2 regions of the Tritonibacter sp. SIMBA_163 genome follow, and region 2 is predicted to be linked to the other one. Evidence: riboswitches for the same ligand, from Rfam matches in the RefSeq annotation. Region 2 holds a riboswitch; the other holds the start of a gene.
What was found. Region 2 has a riboswitch for FMN ahead of R0J92_RS10235 (6,7-dimethyl-8-ribityllumazine synthase). Riboswitches for the same ligand answer to the same signal wherever they lie in the genome.

Region 1: linked by a shared signal. The riboswitch ahead of R0J92_RS07050 (DMT family transporter) and the one ahead of R0J92_RS10235 (6,7-dimethyl-8-ribityllumazine synthase) in region 2 are both predicted to bind FMN.

What each region holds. Positions count from the first base shown of each region.
Region 1 is NZ_JAWJBP010000003.1:27,397-35,241, reverse strand. Features, by position in the region: gene R0J92_RS07070 (alpha/beta hydrolase) at 9-794, opposite strand; gene R0J92_RS07065 (NAD-dependent succinate-semialdehyde dehydrogenase) at 898-2,370, shown strand; gene R0J92_RS07060 (globin domain-containing protein) at 2,381-2,812, opposite strand; gene R0J92_RS07055 (esterase-like activity of phytase family protein) at 2,989-5,160, shown strand; FMN riboswitch at 5,361-5,496, shown strand; gene R0J92_RS07050 (DMT family transporter) at 5,587-6,480, shown strand; gene R0J92_RS07045 (TetR/AcrR family transcriptional regulator) at 6,460-7,065, opposite strand; gene R0J92_RS07040 (Hsp20 family protein) at 7,198-7,662, opposite strand; gene R0J92_RS07035 (trypsin-like serine peptidase) at 7,804-7,845, opposite strand, start outside.
Region 2 is NZ_JAWJBP010000004.1:284,512-292,356, reverse strand. Features, by position in the region: gene R0J92_RS10240 (iron-containing alcohol dehydrogenase) at 1-1,123, opposite strand, end outside; gene R0J92_RS10235 (6,7-dimethyl-8-ribityllumazine synthase) at 1,124-1,561, opposite strand; FMN riboswitch at 1,634-1,765, opposite strand; gene R0J92_RS10230 (DUF6522 family protein) at 2,073-2,357, opposite strand; gene R0J92_RS10225 (ROK family protein) at 2,475-3,668, opposite strand; gene R0J92_RS10220 (extracellular solute-binding protein) at 3,831-5,060, shown strand; gene R0J92_RS10215 (carbohydrate ABC transporter permease) at 5,183-6,028, shown strand; gene R0J92_RS10210 (carbohydrate ABC transporter permease) at 6,028-6,873, shown strand; gene R0J92_RS10205 (SIS domain-containing protein) at 6,870-7,845, shown strand, end outside.

The DNA of each region.
Region 1 (7,845 bases), on a different contig from region 2:
CGGGCGACCTAGCCGGTGATGACCGCGACCAGATCGCTGTCGGGATCGGCCAGCGGCTCGATCACGTTGAAATGGTGCTTATCAAAGGCGATAACGTGATCCGCCTCCCAGGCTTCCACCAACCAGATCGCCTGATCGAGAAAAGCCGGACGCTCCGATCCGCCGACCCAGACCGTTACTTCGGCCGCGTGACGGTCCTGCATTTCCACCGGGCTTTCGGCTGCGGCCTCCTCGGCCGTCATGCCGAATTTCTGGTTCATCGAGGTCCGCAGCAAGGGGCGCAGATCCGACAGGGGTGAGATCGGCACCACGGTCCGGATGCGCGCGCCGATGTCATCGGGCAGCACCGACCTGTCGAGCATCCGCGCCACCAGATGGCCGCCGGCGGAATGACCGGCCAGCGCGATGGGCCCCTCGACCTCCTGCGCAATGGCCTGCACCGCCTGCGCCACTTGCTGTGTGATCTCGGCAATCGTGGCATCCGGACAAAGGTCATAAGACGGCATCGCGACCGCCCAGCCCTTGGCCAGCGCCCCCACAGCGAGATGTGACCAGCTCGATTTATCGAAGTTCAGCCAGTAGCCCCCGTGCACAAAGACAAACACGCCTTTGGGGTGCTCTTCCGGCAGGAACAAATCAAAGCGATGCCGCGTTCCATCGCCATATGCTAGGTCCAGACGGGCGCGCTCGTGCAGGCTGTTGCGGAAGTCCTCGGCAGAAGCCGCCCAGCGCGGCGGGTAATCTGAAGCCCCTTCGATATAGGCTCCGTTTGCGTAGGCATCGTCGAGTTCCATGCTAATCTCTTAATGTGTTAAGTTTCTGGACTTATCGCTGTCACTGGACAACATTAGGCGCAAGTGCTTTGCATTTGCGAGACACGAATTTGCGGAGGATAAGATGCTCGATGCAACGACGGACCTGAAATCGCTCCTGAAGGATCCCTCCCTTCTGGAAACCCGCGCCTATGTGAACGGCGCTTTTGTCGATGGCGAGGGCACGTTTGAGGTGACCAACCCGGCGCGCGGCGATGTGATCGCCCAGGTCGCAGACGTCAGCCGCATGCAGGCGCGCGAGGCAATCAAGGCGGCCAATACCGCGCAGAAGGACTGGGCCAAGTGGACCGGCAAAGAGCGCGCGGGCGTGCTGCGCAAATGGTTCGACCTGATGATGGCGAACCAGGAGGATCTGGCAGTGATCCTGACCGCCGAAATGGGCAAACCCCTGGCGGAATCGCGCGGCGAGATTGCCTATGGTGCGTCCTTCATCGAGTTCTTCGCCGAGGAGGCCAAGCGCATCTATGGCGAGACCATTCCCGGCCATCAGCGGGACAAGCGGATCACCGTGATCAAGCAACCGATCGGCGTTGCCGCCTCGATCACGCCGTGGAACTTCCCCAATGCGATGATCACCCGCAAGGCAGGCCCCGCGCTGGCGGCAGGCTGTGCCTTTGTGGCGCGCCCAGCTTCCGAAACACCGCTGTCGGCCACCGCATTGGCGGTTCTGGCCGAGCGCGCTGGCCTGCCCGCAGGCGTGTTCAGCGTCCTTCCGGCCTCGGATGCGGCGGGCATCGGCAAGGAGTTCTGCGAGAACCCCATCGTGAAGAAGCTGACCTTCACCGGCTCCACAAACGTCGGGCGCATCCTGCTGCGGCAGGCGGCGGATCAGGTGATGAAATGCTCCATGGAGCTGGGAGGCAACGCGCCTTTCATCGTGTTTGATGACGCCGATCTCGACGCAGCGGTCGAAGGCGCGATCATGTGCAAATTCCGCAACAACGGCCAGACCTGCGTTTGCGCCAACCGGATCTACGTGCAGGCCGGCATCTACGACGCCTTCGCCGCCAAGCTGAAAGAGGCGGTTGCGGCGATGAAGGTGGGCGACGGTCTGGACGACGGCACCCAGTTCGGCCCGCTGATCAGCACCGCGGCGGTGAAAAAGGTCGAGGACCATATCGCCGACGCCAAAGACAAGGGCGCGGAGGTCATCCTCGGCGGCAACCCGTCCGAGCTGGGCGGCACCTTCTTTGAGCCCACAATCGTCACCGGCGCGACACGCGAGATGGCCTTTGCCCAGGACGAGACCTTTGGCCCTCTGGCGCCTTTGTTCAAGTTCGAGAGCGAGGACGAGGTGATCGCGATGGCAAATGACACCATCTTTGGCCTTGCGTCATACTTCTATGCCAAGGACCTGAGCCGCGTCTACAAGGTGGCCGAGGCGCTGGAATATGGCATCGTCGGCATCAACACCGGCATCATCTCCACCGAGGTTGCGCCCTTTGGTGGTGTGAAACAATCCGGTCTGGGCCGCGAAGGCAGCCACCATGGCATCGAGGATTATCTCGAGATGAAATACCTCTGCATGGCGGTCTGAGGACGCAATTTCAGGTGGCGGGGGTCTCGATCCCTGCCGCCAAACTCTGGCACAGGCGCCGCAGGGCCGCATTCCAGGCCGAGAGTTCCGCAGCCGTCAGCTCATCGCGCAGCACCTTGCGAAAGGCCATCAACAAGGCTCGCTGCGCCATGTACATGTGTCCAGCGGTCAGGCCGAGATGCCTGTGTTGTAGCAGTAGCCTGTCCACCAACGAAGCCAGATCACTGCCGTCGCCGAGGCTTTTCATAGCAGAGGCCAGCACCTGTGCGAACATGTCCTTTTGATGCGAGGAACCCTTGGTGAACAGGGCGCGTGCATCCGGTATCTCCAGAAAAAGACACTCGTAGAACTTGTCCATCAACGCCGCTTTTCGGGCGAAAACCGTGCCAAAGCTGCCTTTTACGAGCTGGCCGTCGATCTGGTGCAAAATCGCCATGCCCATCGCGGCGCCCCCCTTACCGATACGCGGATTTCATGCGGAATACTGGACATAGTCTAGGCGCAACTGGTGAAGCGCTCCTTACCGGGAGATCACCAAATCTATAAAAATCTGTCACAAATGTTTTGTGACTCGTCGGCAATGCCAAGGCACTGATATTCAAATTCCAGGAGCTGCCGATGTCCATGCGCCTTGTGTGCCTCACATCTGCTCTCGCGCTGACCGCCGGTTTTGCGCAGGCAGATCAATCCTTCAATCGCATTGCCTCCTTCCCCGTCGTCAAGAACATGGCCGAGGGCGAAGACACCACACGCGAAAGCTCACCCGAGATCATCGACGTCACCGCCGATGGCATGACGCTGGTCTATACCGACAGCCCATTGGGCGCGCTTGGCCTGATCGACATCTCCGACGCGGCCAACCCGGCCCCCAAGGGCAACATCGCGCTACCCGGTGAGCCGACCTCGGTCGCGATCATCGGCGCCATCGCCTATGTTGGCGTCAACACCTCGGAGAGCTACACCCAGCCCTCCGGCCGTTTGATGGCCTTTGACACCGCCACCGGCGCAGAGGTCGGCGCCTGCGACATCGGCGGCCAGCCCGACTCGCTTGCCAAATCCAAGGACGGCGCTTTCCTCTCAGTCGCGATCGAGAACGAGCGTGACGAAGACCTGAACGACGGCGTGATTCCACAACTGCCCGCCGGCAACCTCGTGATGGTCAACACAACGGACGGCGGTCTCGACTGTGCATCGATGAAGATGGTCGACCTGACCGGTCTGGCCGAGATCGCCGGGTCTGATCCCGAGCCGGAATATGTCTCCATCAATGGCCTTGGCGAAACCGTCATCACCCTGCAGGAAAACAACCACATGGTTGTGGTCTCCAAGGAAGGCGAAGTGCTCAACCACTTCTCCGCGGGGGCTGTTGATCTCGACGGCATTGACGCCACCGACGAGCGCGGCGCGATGATCTTCACCGAGAGCCAGAAAGGCCGCCTGCGCGAGCCCGACGCGGTGACGTGGATCGACGACACTCATTTTGCCACCGCCAACGAAGGGGACTACAACGGCGGGTCGCGCGGTTGGACGATCTTCAACAAGGATGGCACCGTGGTCTATGACTCCGGCGTCGATTTCGAACACGCGATCATCCAGATCGGCCACTACCCGGACAAACGCTCCGATGCCAAGGGTGTCGAGCCGGAATCGGTGACCTTTGGCGAGTTTGACGGCACGCCCTATGTCTTTGTCGGCGCCGAGCGCGCGTCTGTTGTTGGGGTCTATGATGTCACCGATCCGGCCAACCCGGTCCTGACCCAGTTGCTGCCCTCCGGCACCGGTCCCGAAGGCTATGTGACCATCCCAGAACGGGGGCTGTTGGTCTCTGCCAATGAAAAAGACCTGATCGAGGACGGTGGCGCCCGCGCCCATGTCATGTTGTTTGAACAGCAGGACGCGCCCGCGGTCTACCCGCACCTGACCTCCGAAGGCATGGACGAGCTGACCGGCTGGGGCGCGATCTCCGGCATGGTGGCGGATTCTGACGGCATGATCTATGCGGTGAACGACAGTTTTTATGGCTTCCAGCCTTCGATCTTCAAGATCGACCCGTCGCAGACCCCTGCCCGTATCATCGATGTGATCCGCATCCACCGCGCCAACGGTGACGCGGCGCAGAAACTGGACCTAGAAGGCATCACGCTGGACGGCAACGGCGGCTTCTACGTCGCCTCCGAAGGACGCACCGAGCGCGCCATTCCGCATGCGATCTACCACGTCACCAAGGACGGTCTGATCAAGACCAACAAGGGCGAGATCACCATCCCGCCGGCCCTGATGAACGTCGAGAAGCGGTTTGGCTTTGAAGGCATCACCAAGGTGGGCGACACCCTGTGGATGGCCGTTCAGCGCGAATGGAAGGATGACCCCAAGAACCTCGTGAAACTGGTCTCCTACAATATCGAGACCAAGGAATGGGGCGCGGTGCACTACCCCAAGGCCGAGCCGGACACCGGCTGGGTGGGTCTGTCGGAAATTACGGCACATGGTGACTACGTCTACATCATCGAACGCGACAACCAGAACGATCACCGTGCGGTCACCAAGAAGATCTACCGCGTCGCCCTCTCCGAGATGGTACCTGCTCCGCTCGGCGGCGAGCTGCCGATTGTGACCAAAGAAGAGGTTCGCGACCTGCTGCCGGATCTGAAATCCACCGGCGGTTATGTGCTCGACAAGGTCGAAGGTCTCGCGATCCTGGAAGACGGCACAGCCTGGGTCTCCACCGACAACGACGGCGTCGACGACAGCTCTGGCGAAACCATGTTCTGGTCCTTCAAGGTCGAATAACACCTCGATCACGATCTGACATTGGAGGGGCCCGGACGGGCCCCTCTTTTTGTGTCAAACGTGCTTCTCAAGGGCCTTGCCCCTCTGACCCTGCGGGCCATTCACCCCAGGATATTTGTGGTCAGAAGAAGGATCGGTCGGAAAACACCGGCGAACGGGCGCGAAGGGGCTTTGTTTTGCGCGCTGGCAAGGGTACGAAGCCCTATTCTCAGGGCAGGGTGAAACTCCCTACCGGTGGTTACAGCCCACGAGCGGCCTTTGCCCATGGCGAAGGTGTCAGCAGACCCGGCGCAATTCCGGGGCCGACGGTCACAGTCCGGATGGAAGAGAATGGAGAGACCCGTGCCGCCGCCTGTGAACAGGGGGAGTCTGGGTCTGTTCGTCTGCCTTGGGTCACATGCGTGCTGAGGAAAGGACGAAACGCAGATGACTCAAACCCTCCCCACCCCGCTCAAGGCGGCTGGCCTGATGGTCCTCGCCGGAGCCTGTTTTGCGCTAGTCAACATTGGACTGCAATCGGCCACCATGCTGCATGGCGCATCGGCCCCCACGGTGACCTTCTGGCAATATCTGATCGCGCTGCTGTTCTACATCCCGTGGATCTGGCGCAACCGGCTGGCTGTTCTGACCACGCGGCAAATCCTTGCCCATGTCCTGCGTGTGGCGCTGGCGGTTGGCGGCGTGCAGCTCTGGACACTGGGGCTCGCGCATGTGCCGATCTGGCAGGCCATCGCCCTGATCCTGCTGTCGCCCTTCTTTGTCACCATCGGCGCGGGGCTGGTCCTGCGCGAGGAGGTCTCGCTTCAGCGCTGGGGCGCGGTGATTGTCGGCATCATCGGCGGCATGGTGATCCTGTCGCCCTGGTCGGATCATTTTCAGATCGCGGCACTTCTGCCGGTGGCGGCAGCTGCCCTCTGGGCTGCCAGTTCGGTGGTGACCAAGCAGTTGACCCATCGCGACAGCACCGAGACTGTGACGATCTACCTGCTGCTTCTACTAAGCCCCGCCAATGCGCTGCTTGCGGTCGGCAGCGGTTTTACTCTGCCCGAGGGCACGCTCTGGCTGGTGATCGGGGCAGGGTTGCTGACGGCGCTGGCGCAGCATACGTTGGTGCGGGCCTATACGCTGGCGGATGCGGCCTTCCTTCAGCCCTTCGACCATCTGAAACTTCTGTTCAATGTCGGTCTTGGGGCGCTTGTGTTTGGCTTCCTGCCGGACGGCAACATGTGGCTCGGCACCGCGCTGATCCTGGTGGCCAGCGCCTATCTGCTGTCGCATGAGGTGCGGACGAGGCCCGGTTCAGCCGCGCAGGGTGCCTGAGACAAGCTCAGCCAGCATCACCGCATTCTGGTCGCGCGCGCCATCGTGGGCGGCGCGGCCAAACATTACCTCCAGCGAGGTGCTGGTGGTCTCCATGAGGGAGGCGGCCCCCAGAAGCTGCGTCACCACAACCAACGCGCGCGGCATGCCTGCATCCTGCCAGCGTTGCGTGGCCTGCACCGTCGCCACCAGCCCCTCGAACAGTGTATGAAGCGATGGTCCCGCCTTGGCGGTTGGCAGCGCGGCGTGATCCAGCATCGCGCGGATCAGCAGACGGGTCGGCGCCGGGTCGGCCTGCATCTGCGCCATGAAGGCGGCAAAGAACGCCTCCAGCTGGTCCTCGGGCGGACGGTCATCCTGCATCGCGTCGAACAGAAGTTGCACCATCTCCGCCGCCGTCTGCTCCACCGCCAATGCATACAGCGCGTCCTTGCTGCCGAAATGATGCAGCAGCGCCTGTTTGCTCAGGCCCAGCTCGCGCGCGATCGCCGAAACCGACGCCCCGGCATAGCCATGCGCGGCAAACAGGCGACAAGCGCTGCGGATCAACTGGAACCGGGTGGTCTGAGGGGGAGATGTGTTCATGCCGCCATTAAGGCAGGCGTCGTGCCGCCGCACAACCTACCGCGTGGTAAGGACGCGCAAGCCCAACAATAAAATCGCCCCCGGCAAAGGCACCGGGGGCGGGACAACAGGGCGCAAGCGCCCCGGGAGGGATCAGTTCACGGTCGAGGCGATTTCCTTCGGCCGCGATCCATTGGCCGAGGCGATCTCGATCCGGCGTGGTTTCAGGGCTTCGGGCACTTCACGCACCAAGTCGATGTGCAGCATTCCATCGGCGTGGCTGGCGCCTTCGACGCGCACGTGATCGGCGAGGGTAAAGCGGCGCTCGAATGCGCGGGTCGCGATGCCACGGTGAAGATAGCTGCGCACTTCGCTCTCCTCACCCTTGCGGGCGGAAACGATCAGCGCGTGCTCCTTCACCTCGACGTTCAGTTCCTCTTCCGAGAATCCGGCCACGGCGATGGAGATGCGATAGGCATCATCCGCGGTCTTTTCGATGTTGTAAGGGGGGTAGCTGGGCTGCTGGATATCCGAGCTCATGACCCGGTCCATCAGGTCGGCAATCTGGTCGAAACCAACGGTTGCGCGGTGCAGCGGAGCAAAATCAAACGTACGCATGGTTCATCCTCATCTTTGAGCGATAACTGCTATGAAGCCCTCCCAAACGGGACGGGCGGTTCTGCGCCGGGACCCAATCAGTGGCGCCCCGGACACCCTCCGATTTATGAAGGGGCTCCGCAGTTTCAAGAGGCTGCCCCCTCAGTTTGAGATGAATTTTGCGCCCATGTCACGGCGGCGGGG
Region 2 (7,845 bases):
ACTCTTCCTCGTTGAGGCTCACCGGGTTCGCCTTCATCGACGACGAGGATGCCGCCGCCTTTGCCGCCGCTACCCTCATCTCTGCATCAATACCGAGCGCATCCAGCCCCGGCGCCCCTTGATCGCGCGACCATTCCGCAAGTGACGCGAAAGCTGCATCAGTGCGACAGCCCAGCGCCTGCCCAATCCAGCCCCGAATGTCATCCAGACGCGCCGCGGTTCCGGCATCTGCATAGGCCGCATTGGCTGCAAGCCCATGTGGCAGCAGCGCGCCACAGATAGCACCATGCGCTGCATCAGACAGACCGCCAAGCGGCCCCGCAAGCCCGTGCACCACACCAAGACCTGCATTCGCCAGTGCCAGCCCACCACACAGCGAGGTCCAGGCCATCGCGTCCCGCGCTGCGGCGTCCTCGCCCACCAGCAGGCGCGGCAGTGCCTTCAGCCCGGCCGGAATTGCGGCCCGGCACAGCGCGTCGGTCACTGGATTGGCGCGTGTGCAGATGTAGGGCTCGATCACCTGCGTGATTGCATCCAACCCTGAGGCCAATGTGACATGGCGCGGACAGCCGTCACTCAGGCTGGGATCCACAACCGCAATGCGTGGCAACATCCGTGCATCCCTCAGGCTGACCTTGCGCTGCACCTCGGGCACCGCGATCACCGCGTTGCGCGTAACCTCTGCTCCGGTGCCTGCGGTGGTCGGGATCGCCACAAACGGCAATGGCGCGTGATCCAGCGGCAGCCCCTGCCCGACCACTTCGAGGTGGTCGATCAATGGCCGGGACGCCGGCACCAATGCAGCAATTGCCTTGCCCGCATCGATCGCCGCGCCACCGCCCAGCGCAACCACGGCCTCGGCACCCTTCGCGCGTGCCAGCTCGACGCCGGCGGAAATCATGTCAACATCCGGCTCCGACGCCGTTGGACAAAGCGTGACGACGCAACCCGCGCTCTGCAAGGCAGAGACAAGCCATGCCGCCCGCTGCACAGTCGCGCCGGTCACCAGCAGGATGCGGCTGCCCAGCGCGGCCATATCGGGAACCGCCCGGAGTGCCTCGCCCCGTCCAAAACGAATGGCTCCGGCGGTGGCAAACGCAAATGCAGGCAATTCCCCGGACATTCAGACCTCCAGATCCGCGATCATCATCACGGCATTGGCCGCTTCTTCGCCCTTCTTGACGAAATGCTGGTGGTAAAAGCCCAGATGCTCTTCGCTCGGCTGGAAATGATGCGGCGTCAGCGACACGGAGAACACCGGCACTCCGGTATCCATCTGCGCGCGCATCAATCCCTCGACCACGCTGGCGGCAACAAAATCATGGCGATAAATACCGCCATCGACAACAAGCGCCGCACAGACCACCGCGTCGTATTTGCCACTCGCCCCCAGCCTCTTGGCCAGCAGTGGCATTTCAAAGGCCCCGGGCACGTCAAAGGTATTCACCTCTGCGGCCCGTCCCGCCGCCTCCAGACGTGCATTTAAGCCGACCAAAGATTGATCGACGATATCGCTGTGCCAGCGGGCCTTCACGAAGGCGATTTTGAGTGTGTCAGTCATAGAACCATCCTGTCTTGTTCAAATGGTCCCAAGGCATTTCGTACCCGGCCACAGGGGCCCTGGCCACCTGCGACTGGTTCTCTACCATCCGGACTTTAACCGTCGGCTCCGGAATTCCACCGGTATCTGCTGACCCTGCCACATGGCAGGCGCTCGCGGGCTGTCACCGCCGGTGGGGAATTTCACCCCGCCCTGAGAACAAAATCCTCATGGCGGGTTTTGCCCTCGAAGACAAGCCCTCCGAAAACGGACCGCAAAATTCAGAGGTCACGGGCGCCTGATCTGATCACGCCAGTATCTATATGCGGCACTTGGACCGTGATGCTCTCGGCAATTTGCAGGATCACCCGCCAGTCTCTGCTCTGGCTCCCCCCCCAAAAAAGCCATATCTATCGTGCATTAGTCAGAGGGGAGCGCCCTCGATACATCTCGGTCATTCAGCGGGGCGAGATGCTTGGTGTCGCCCGTTGCGCCACCACACAGAGGCCTTTCGGGAATGATTGCAGAGCAATTAGTCCACATCAGGCGGTGCGGAACGGCGACGGGCGAGCACCGGGAATGTCGCGCGCGACAGGATCTCCCCAGTCTCGGCAATCACCAGCCGGAACGCCCGGTCCGCACGATAGAACGTCACCCGCATGCGCCCTGCATCCTCTGCGACGCCGGTCTCGCTCTGACTTGTGATGGTGCCGTCGCGCATTTCTTGCCGCACCACGTCCGGCGCAATCCCGAATGCCTTGGCAACAAGAGTTGCATCAACAACAACCCCTGCCTCGGACATCGATACCTCTGTCATGTCTGATCTCCTTGTCGCGATGGGCGACGCGCGCGTCGTCGCCTGCGTGGAAGCGATGCGCAATGATACTCTGACATTTCATAAGTTAAAGCGCACGCCTGCACGGCATCGCGCCGCTCAACCTGATTTTAGCAAGGCGGCATATTTTGGATCGAAACTCCGGCTGATCGGTTCGGCAGCCGCCCCAAGCGCCACGGTCCAGGGATCCGAGAGACCAACCAGGATCTGCCGCTCTCGATCAGGTCCCAACAAGCTATTGGTCCGTTCGACAAGCGCCTTGATCATTTCTTTCGGAGCGGTGCCGCACAGGATAACGGCCTGCGGATCCAAGGTGAGCTGTACGATATTGGCAACCCAGGCGAGATAACCGGCAGATTGGTCGAGCCACTCTTCGACGCCCGGATGTTTGTTCCGCAGCAGGGTTGTGATCCGCGCAAATATGTCCGGCGCAGAATGGTTCACGCCAAATCGCGCGCAAAACCCACCCAGAGAGAGCAACTGTTCAAGAATATCAGTCGTCAACTGGCCAGGTTTCATGCAGATCATACCAATCTCACCTGCATTTCCGCGCTCTCCGTTGTAGACTTCCCCGTTGATGATCAGGCCCGCGCCAAGCCCGTAGCCGAGGTAGATGCACACCGCATTCTGTTTGCCATGGGCCTGGCCGGTCAGCTTCTCCGCCATGGCCGCCGCCGCCGCGTCGTTCTGCAAATTGACGGACAATCCCGTCGCGGCTTCAAGGCGTTCCACCAACGGATATTTCTGCCAGAAGGCCATGGTGAATTCTTCGGTGGAAACTCCGGCCTGCGGGCCGAATGGTCCGGGCATCGCCACCCCCAGCCCCACGATCCGCTCCATCGAATTCGGATGGCGTTGCTCCAGTTCGTCGCGTGCGCCCTGCACGAGCTGGGCCAGCTCGATCATTCCCGCCCCCGGGTCCCCGGTCGAAACCGCGACATCACGCCTGACCTCGACCTCACCGACAAGGTTCACGATGACGCATCGAGCCACATGCCTGTCGATCTGCAGCCCGACGGAAAATGCTCCCAACGGGGCGAGCGCATAAGGAATTGCCGGCTTTCCGCGCCCCTCAAGGACGGCTTCCTGCGCAGCAACCAACCCCTCCTTTTCCAGATCTTCGATGATGTTGGACAATGTTTGCTTGGCAAGCTTTGTCGCCCGCGCCAGGGCTGCCCGCGACAGGGCACCATTGACCCGGATCGCATCGATCACCACGCGCCGGTTGTGGACACCAGCGGCTCCTGAAGACGTTCCAAACATGGCGTGAATCTGAGGTACGGGCTGCTTCATCAAAAATACATTGACAGCTGCGGAGTGCTTCTGCAAGCATTAAGTCCACCACTTGGACTTAATAGCCGGATGAGTCAGCCCAGGTACTTTGGCGCAGTGGACGCAACAAAACCGGAAGGGGTCGGGCCTGCCCGACGTCGTGATATCAACAGGAGTGAACCAATGACTTTGAAACTTCGGGCGGCCCTTATGGCTGCAACCGCACTTTGCGGCACATCCGCAATGGCCGAGACCACGTTGAACGCGCTGTTCATGGCTCAGGCAGCCTATAGCGAAGACGATATCCGGGCGATGACCGCAAGCTTCGAGAGCGCCCATCCGGACGTGAAGATCAACCTGGAGTTTGTTCCCTACGAAGGGCTGCATGACAAGACCGTGCTGTCTCAGGGTGCTGGCGGCGGCTACGATGTCGTATTGTTCGACGTCATCTGGCCTGCGGAATATTCCGAGAACGGGATCCTGCTCGACGTGAGCGACAAGATCACCGAGGACATGAAAGCCGGTATCCTGCCGGGGGCCTGGACCACCGTGGACTACGACGGCAAGAGCTACGGCATGCCCTGGATTCTCGACACCAAGTATCTGTTTTACAACAAGGACATGCTGAAACAGGCCGGGATCGACACCCCTCCCGCAACCTGGGCCGAATTGCAGGAAGACGCACAGACAATCAAGGATGCTGGCCTCGTCGACCATCCGATCGTCTGGAGCTGGGCACAGGCCGAAGCCGCTATTTGTGACTATACGACCCTGCTCAGTGCCTTTGGCGGCGACTTCCTGAAGGAGGGTGCGCCGGAATTTCAGACCGGCGGTGGCCTTGATGCGCTGCAATACATGGTCGACAGCTATAAATCAGGCCTGACCAACCCCAATTCCAAGGAATTCCTTGAAGAGGATGTCCGCAATGTGTTCCAGAACGGAGACGCGGCCTTCGCGCTCAACTGGACCTACATGTATAATCTCGCCAATACCTCCGAAGAGAGCAAGGTCGCAGGCAACGTCGGTGTTGTACCCGCGCCGGGCGTTGAGGGATCTTCCTCCGTGTCCGCGGTGAACGGTTCCATGGGGCTTGGTATTCCGAGCACCTCCGAAAACCCTGATCTTGCATGGGATTACATCGTCCACATGACGTCGCAGCCGGTGCAGGACACCTATGCCAAACTCAGCCTGCCCATCTGGAAGTCCTCCTATGAGGACACGGCGGTCACCGCCGGTCAGGAAGAGCTAATCGACGCCGCCAGCAAGAGCCTTGCCGCGATGTACCCGCGCCCGATGACTCCCCGCTATCAGGAGATGTCGATGGCGCTGCAACAAGGCATTCAAGAAGCGCTTCTGGGCATGGCATCGCCCGAAGACGCCCTGCAGGGTGCTGCAGACAACAGCGGTCTCTGAGATCGCATATCGCGGGGCGCGCCAGACGCGCCCTGCCACTCCGGTCTGCCCAGATCCCCTTCCCCCTACCATAGGCTGATCTTATGTTTTCAGAACGCATGTCTCCGCGTGCCCTATTGTTGATGCTTCCCCTTGTGCTGGTGATGATCGCAGTCATCGGCTGGCCGTTGGTTGATACCATCCGACTGTCGATGACTGATGCACGGCTGGCCGGCACCAGCGGCGAGTTCATAGGCGCCGACAACTACACAAGAACGGTATCCAGCCGGAACTTTCAGTCCGCGTTCTGGGCAACAATGAGGTTCAGCGTCTGGTCGGTTTCGATCGAGCTTGTCCTCGGCGTTCTGGTTGCGCTGCTGCTCAATCAACGGTTCTACGGGCGCACGCTCCTGCGGGCCCTCATGATCCTGCCCTGGGCCCTCCCAACAGTGGTCAACGCCACCCTGTGGCGGCTGATCTACAACCCCGAATACGGCGCGCTCAATGCGCTGCTGACCCAGATCGGCATGCTGGACACCTATCGGTCGTGGCTGGGAGAGCCCAGCAGTGCGATGACCGCGCTGATCGTGGCCGATGTCTGGAAGAACTTTCCGCTGGTGGCACTGATCGCACTGGCCGCCCTGCAGGCCGTACCAAAGGACATTCGCGCGGCCGCCATTTCCGACGGCGCCAACGCCTGGAAACGCTTTCGCTATGTCATCATGCCTTATCTCATCGGGCCGCTGATGGTGGCGCTAGTCCTGCGCACCATCGAGGCCTTCAAGGTGTTTGACCTGATCTGGATCATGACCCGAGGCGGACCGGCAAACTCCACCCGCAGCCTGTCGATCCTTGTCTATCAGGAGGCATTTGCCTTTCAACGGGTTGGCTCAGGCGCATCACTTGCCCTGATCATCACGCTCATCATTACCGTTCTGGCCGTGGCCTATCTCATGATCATGCGTCGCTTTGCAGGAGAGGCCCGCTGATGGAACATCAATCCCGCTGGTTCCGCCTGTTCATCCACCTGATGGCTCTGCTTGTCGCGCTCATCATCCTCATGCCGCTTGCCTGGCTGTTCGTGATGAGCATTTCCTCCAATGCCGATCTCTCCGCAAAGCCCCTGCGCTGGTGGCCGAACGAGATCGACATCTCGCGCTATGCGACATTGTTTGATCGCTCTGACAACAGTGCGGGTCAGGCCTTCATGGCCTCTCTGTTCAACAGCATAAAGGTCGCCGGCATGGCCACGATCGCCGCGATCATGGTTGCAATCCCGGCGGGCTGGGCCCTGTCGCGCAACCCCAGACTGGGCTGGGTACTGGGTGGTATCATCGCGACCTACATGCTGCCGCCGGTCGCCCTGTCCATCCCGCTGTACTTCATTCTGGCGAAATTCGGACTTCTGAATAACGTCTTTGGGCTGGGGCTTGTGTATCTCAGCATTCTCGCGCCCTTTGTGACTTGGCTGCTGAAGTCCGGCTTCGACCCGATCCCGAAAGATCTGGAGCGCGCGGCCGCGATCGACGGTGCACGTCTGGACCAGATGCTGCGGATCGTGATCCTGCCGCTTGCCATGCCAGTCATCGCCACGGCAACCATCTTTGCCTTTCTACTGGCGTGGGATGAGTTCTTCTACGCGCTGCTGTTCACATCAAACCAAGACGCCAAGACGCTGACAGTCGCCATTGCCGACCTCGCCGGAGGGCGGGTGTCCGACTACGGGCTGATTGCGACCGCCGGGGTCATTGCCGCCCTGCCGCCGGTGTTGATCGGCATTCTCATGCAACGTTCCCTGATCTCGGGGCTTACCAACGGAGGTGTCAAAGGATGACAACCCTACTTGAACCCCAATCTGACTTCATGACGACGATACACGCCGAAATGGCGCGGCAGATGTCCGACAGCCGCGATAGCATTGCCCAATCGGGCGACATCGCCATCGACATCGCCGAGGCGATCCGGCGCACCGGGCGGCTGATCCTTCTTGGCATGGGTGGCTCGCATGCAGTCGGCCGGGCCCTTGAACCCAGTTACCGCGCGCTTGGCATCGAGGCAGTTGCCCTGCCCTTGTCGGAGCAGCTGGACAGCCCCTTGCCACTCGATGGATGGACGGCGATCGTGACCTCTCAATCCGGCGAAAGCGCCGAGGTCCTGCGCTGGTTCTCCGAAGGGCGCGCCCCAAAGGACGCCTTTGGTCTGACAATGGAGGGCGCCTCCTCTCTCGCCGGGATCGTCCCCTGCCTCGTGGGCGCCGGCGGATCGGAAATTCCCTTTGCCGCAACCCGCTCCCTCACCGTGACACTGGCATTGCATGCTGCGGTGCTTCAGCATCTCGGGGCAGATCTCGCGCCGGTGATCGCAGCCATGTCACAAGCCACCGCGCCGGACATGCAGAAGGCGATCAGCCATTTCGCGAATGTCCGCACCATCGTGACCTCGGGCCGCAACCAACAAGGCGTGGCCGAGGCCATCGCTCTGGGTCTGACAGAGTTGTCGCGCCTGCCCTGCTTCAGTCTTGAAAGCGGACAACTACGGCACGGCCCCGTCGAGATGCTCCACCCGGATGTCGGGGTCGTCATGTTCCGCGCCGCTGATCCTTCCGCGACATATGTGACGAACCTTGCGGAATTTGTGGTGCGCGAAAGCAAATCCCCGCTGATCATATTTGATGCCTCGGCTCTGCCACCTGTCGATGGCGCACATATGATCTCTTGCCCGAAGGGCCATGGGCTTGCCGCCTGTTTCACCCTCCTGTCGGCTGCACAGAAATTCATGGTCGATTTCGCCGCCGCACGCGTACCCG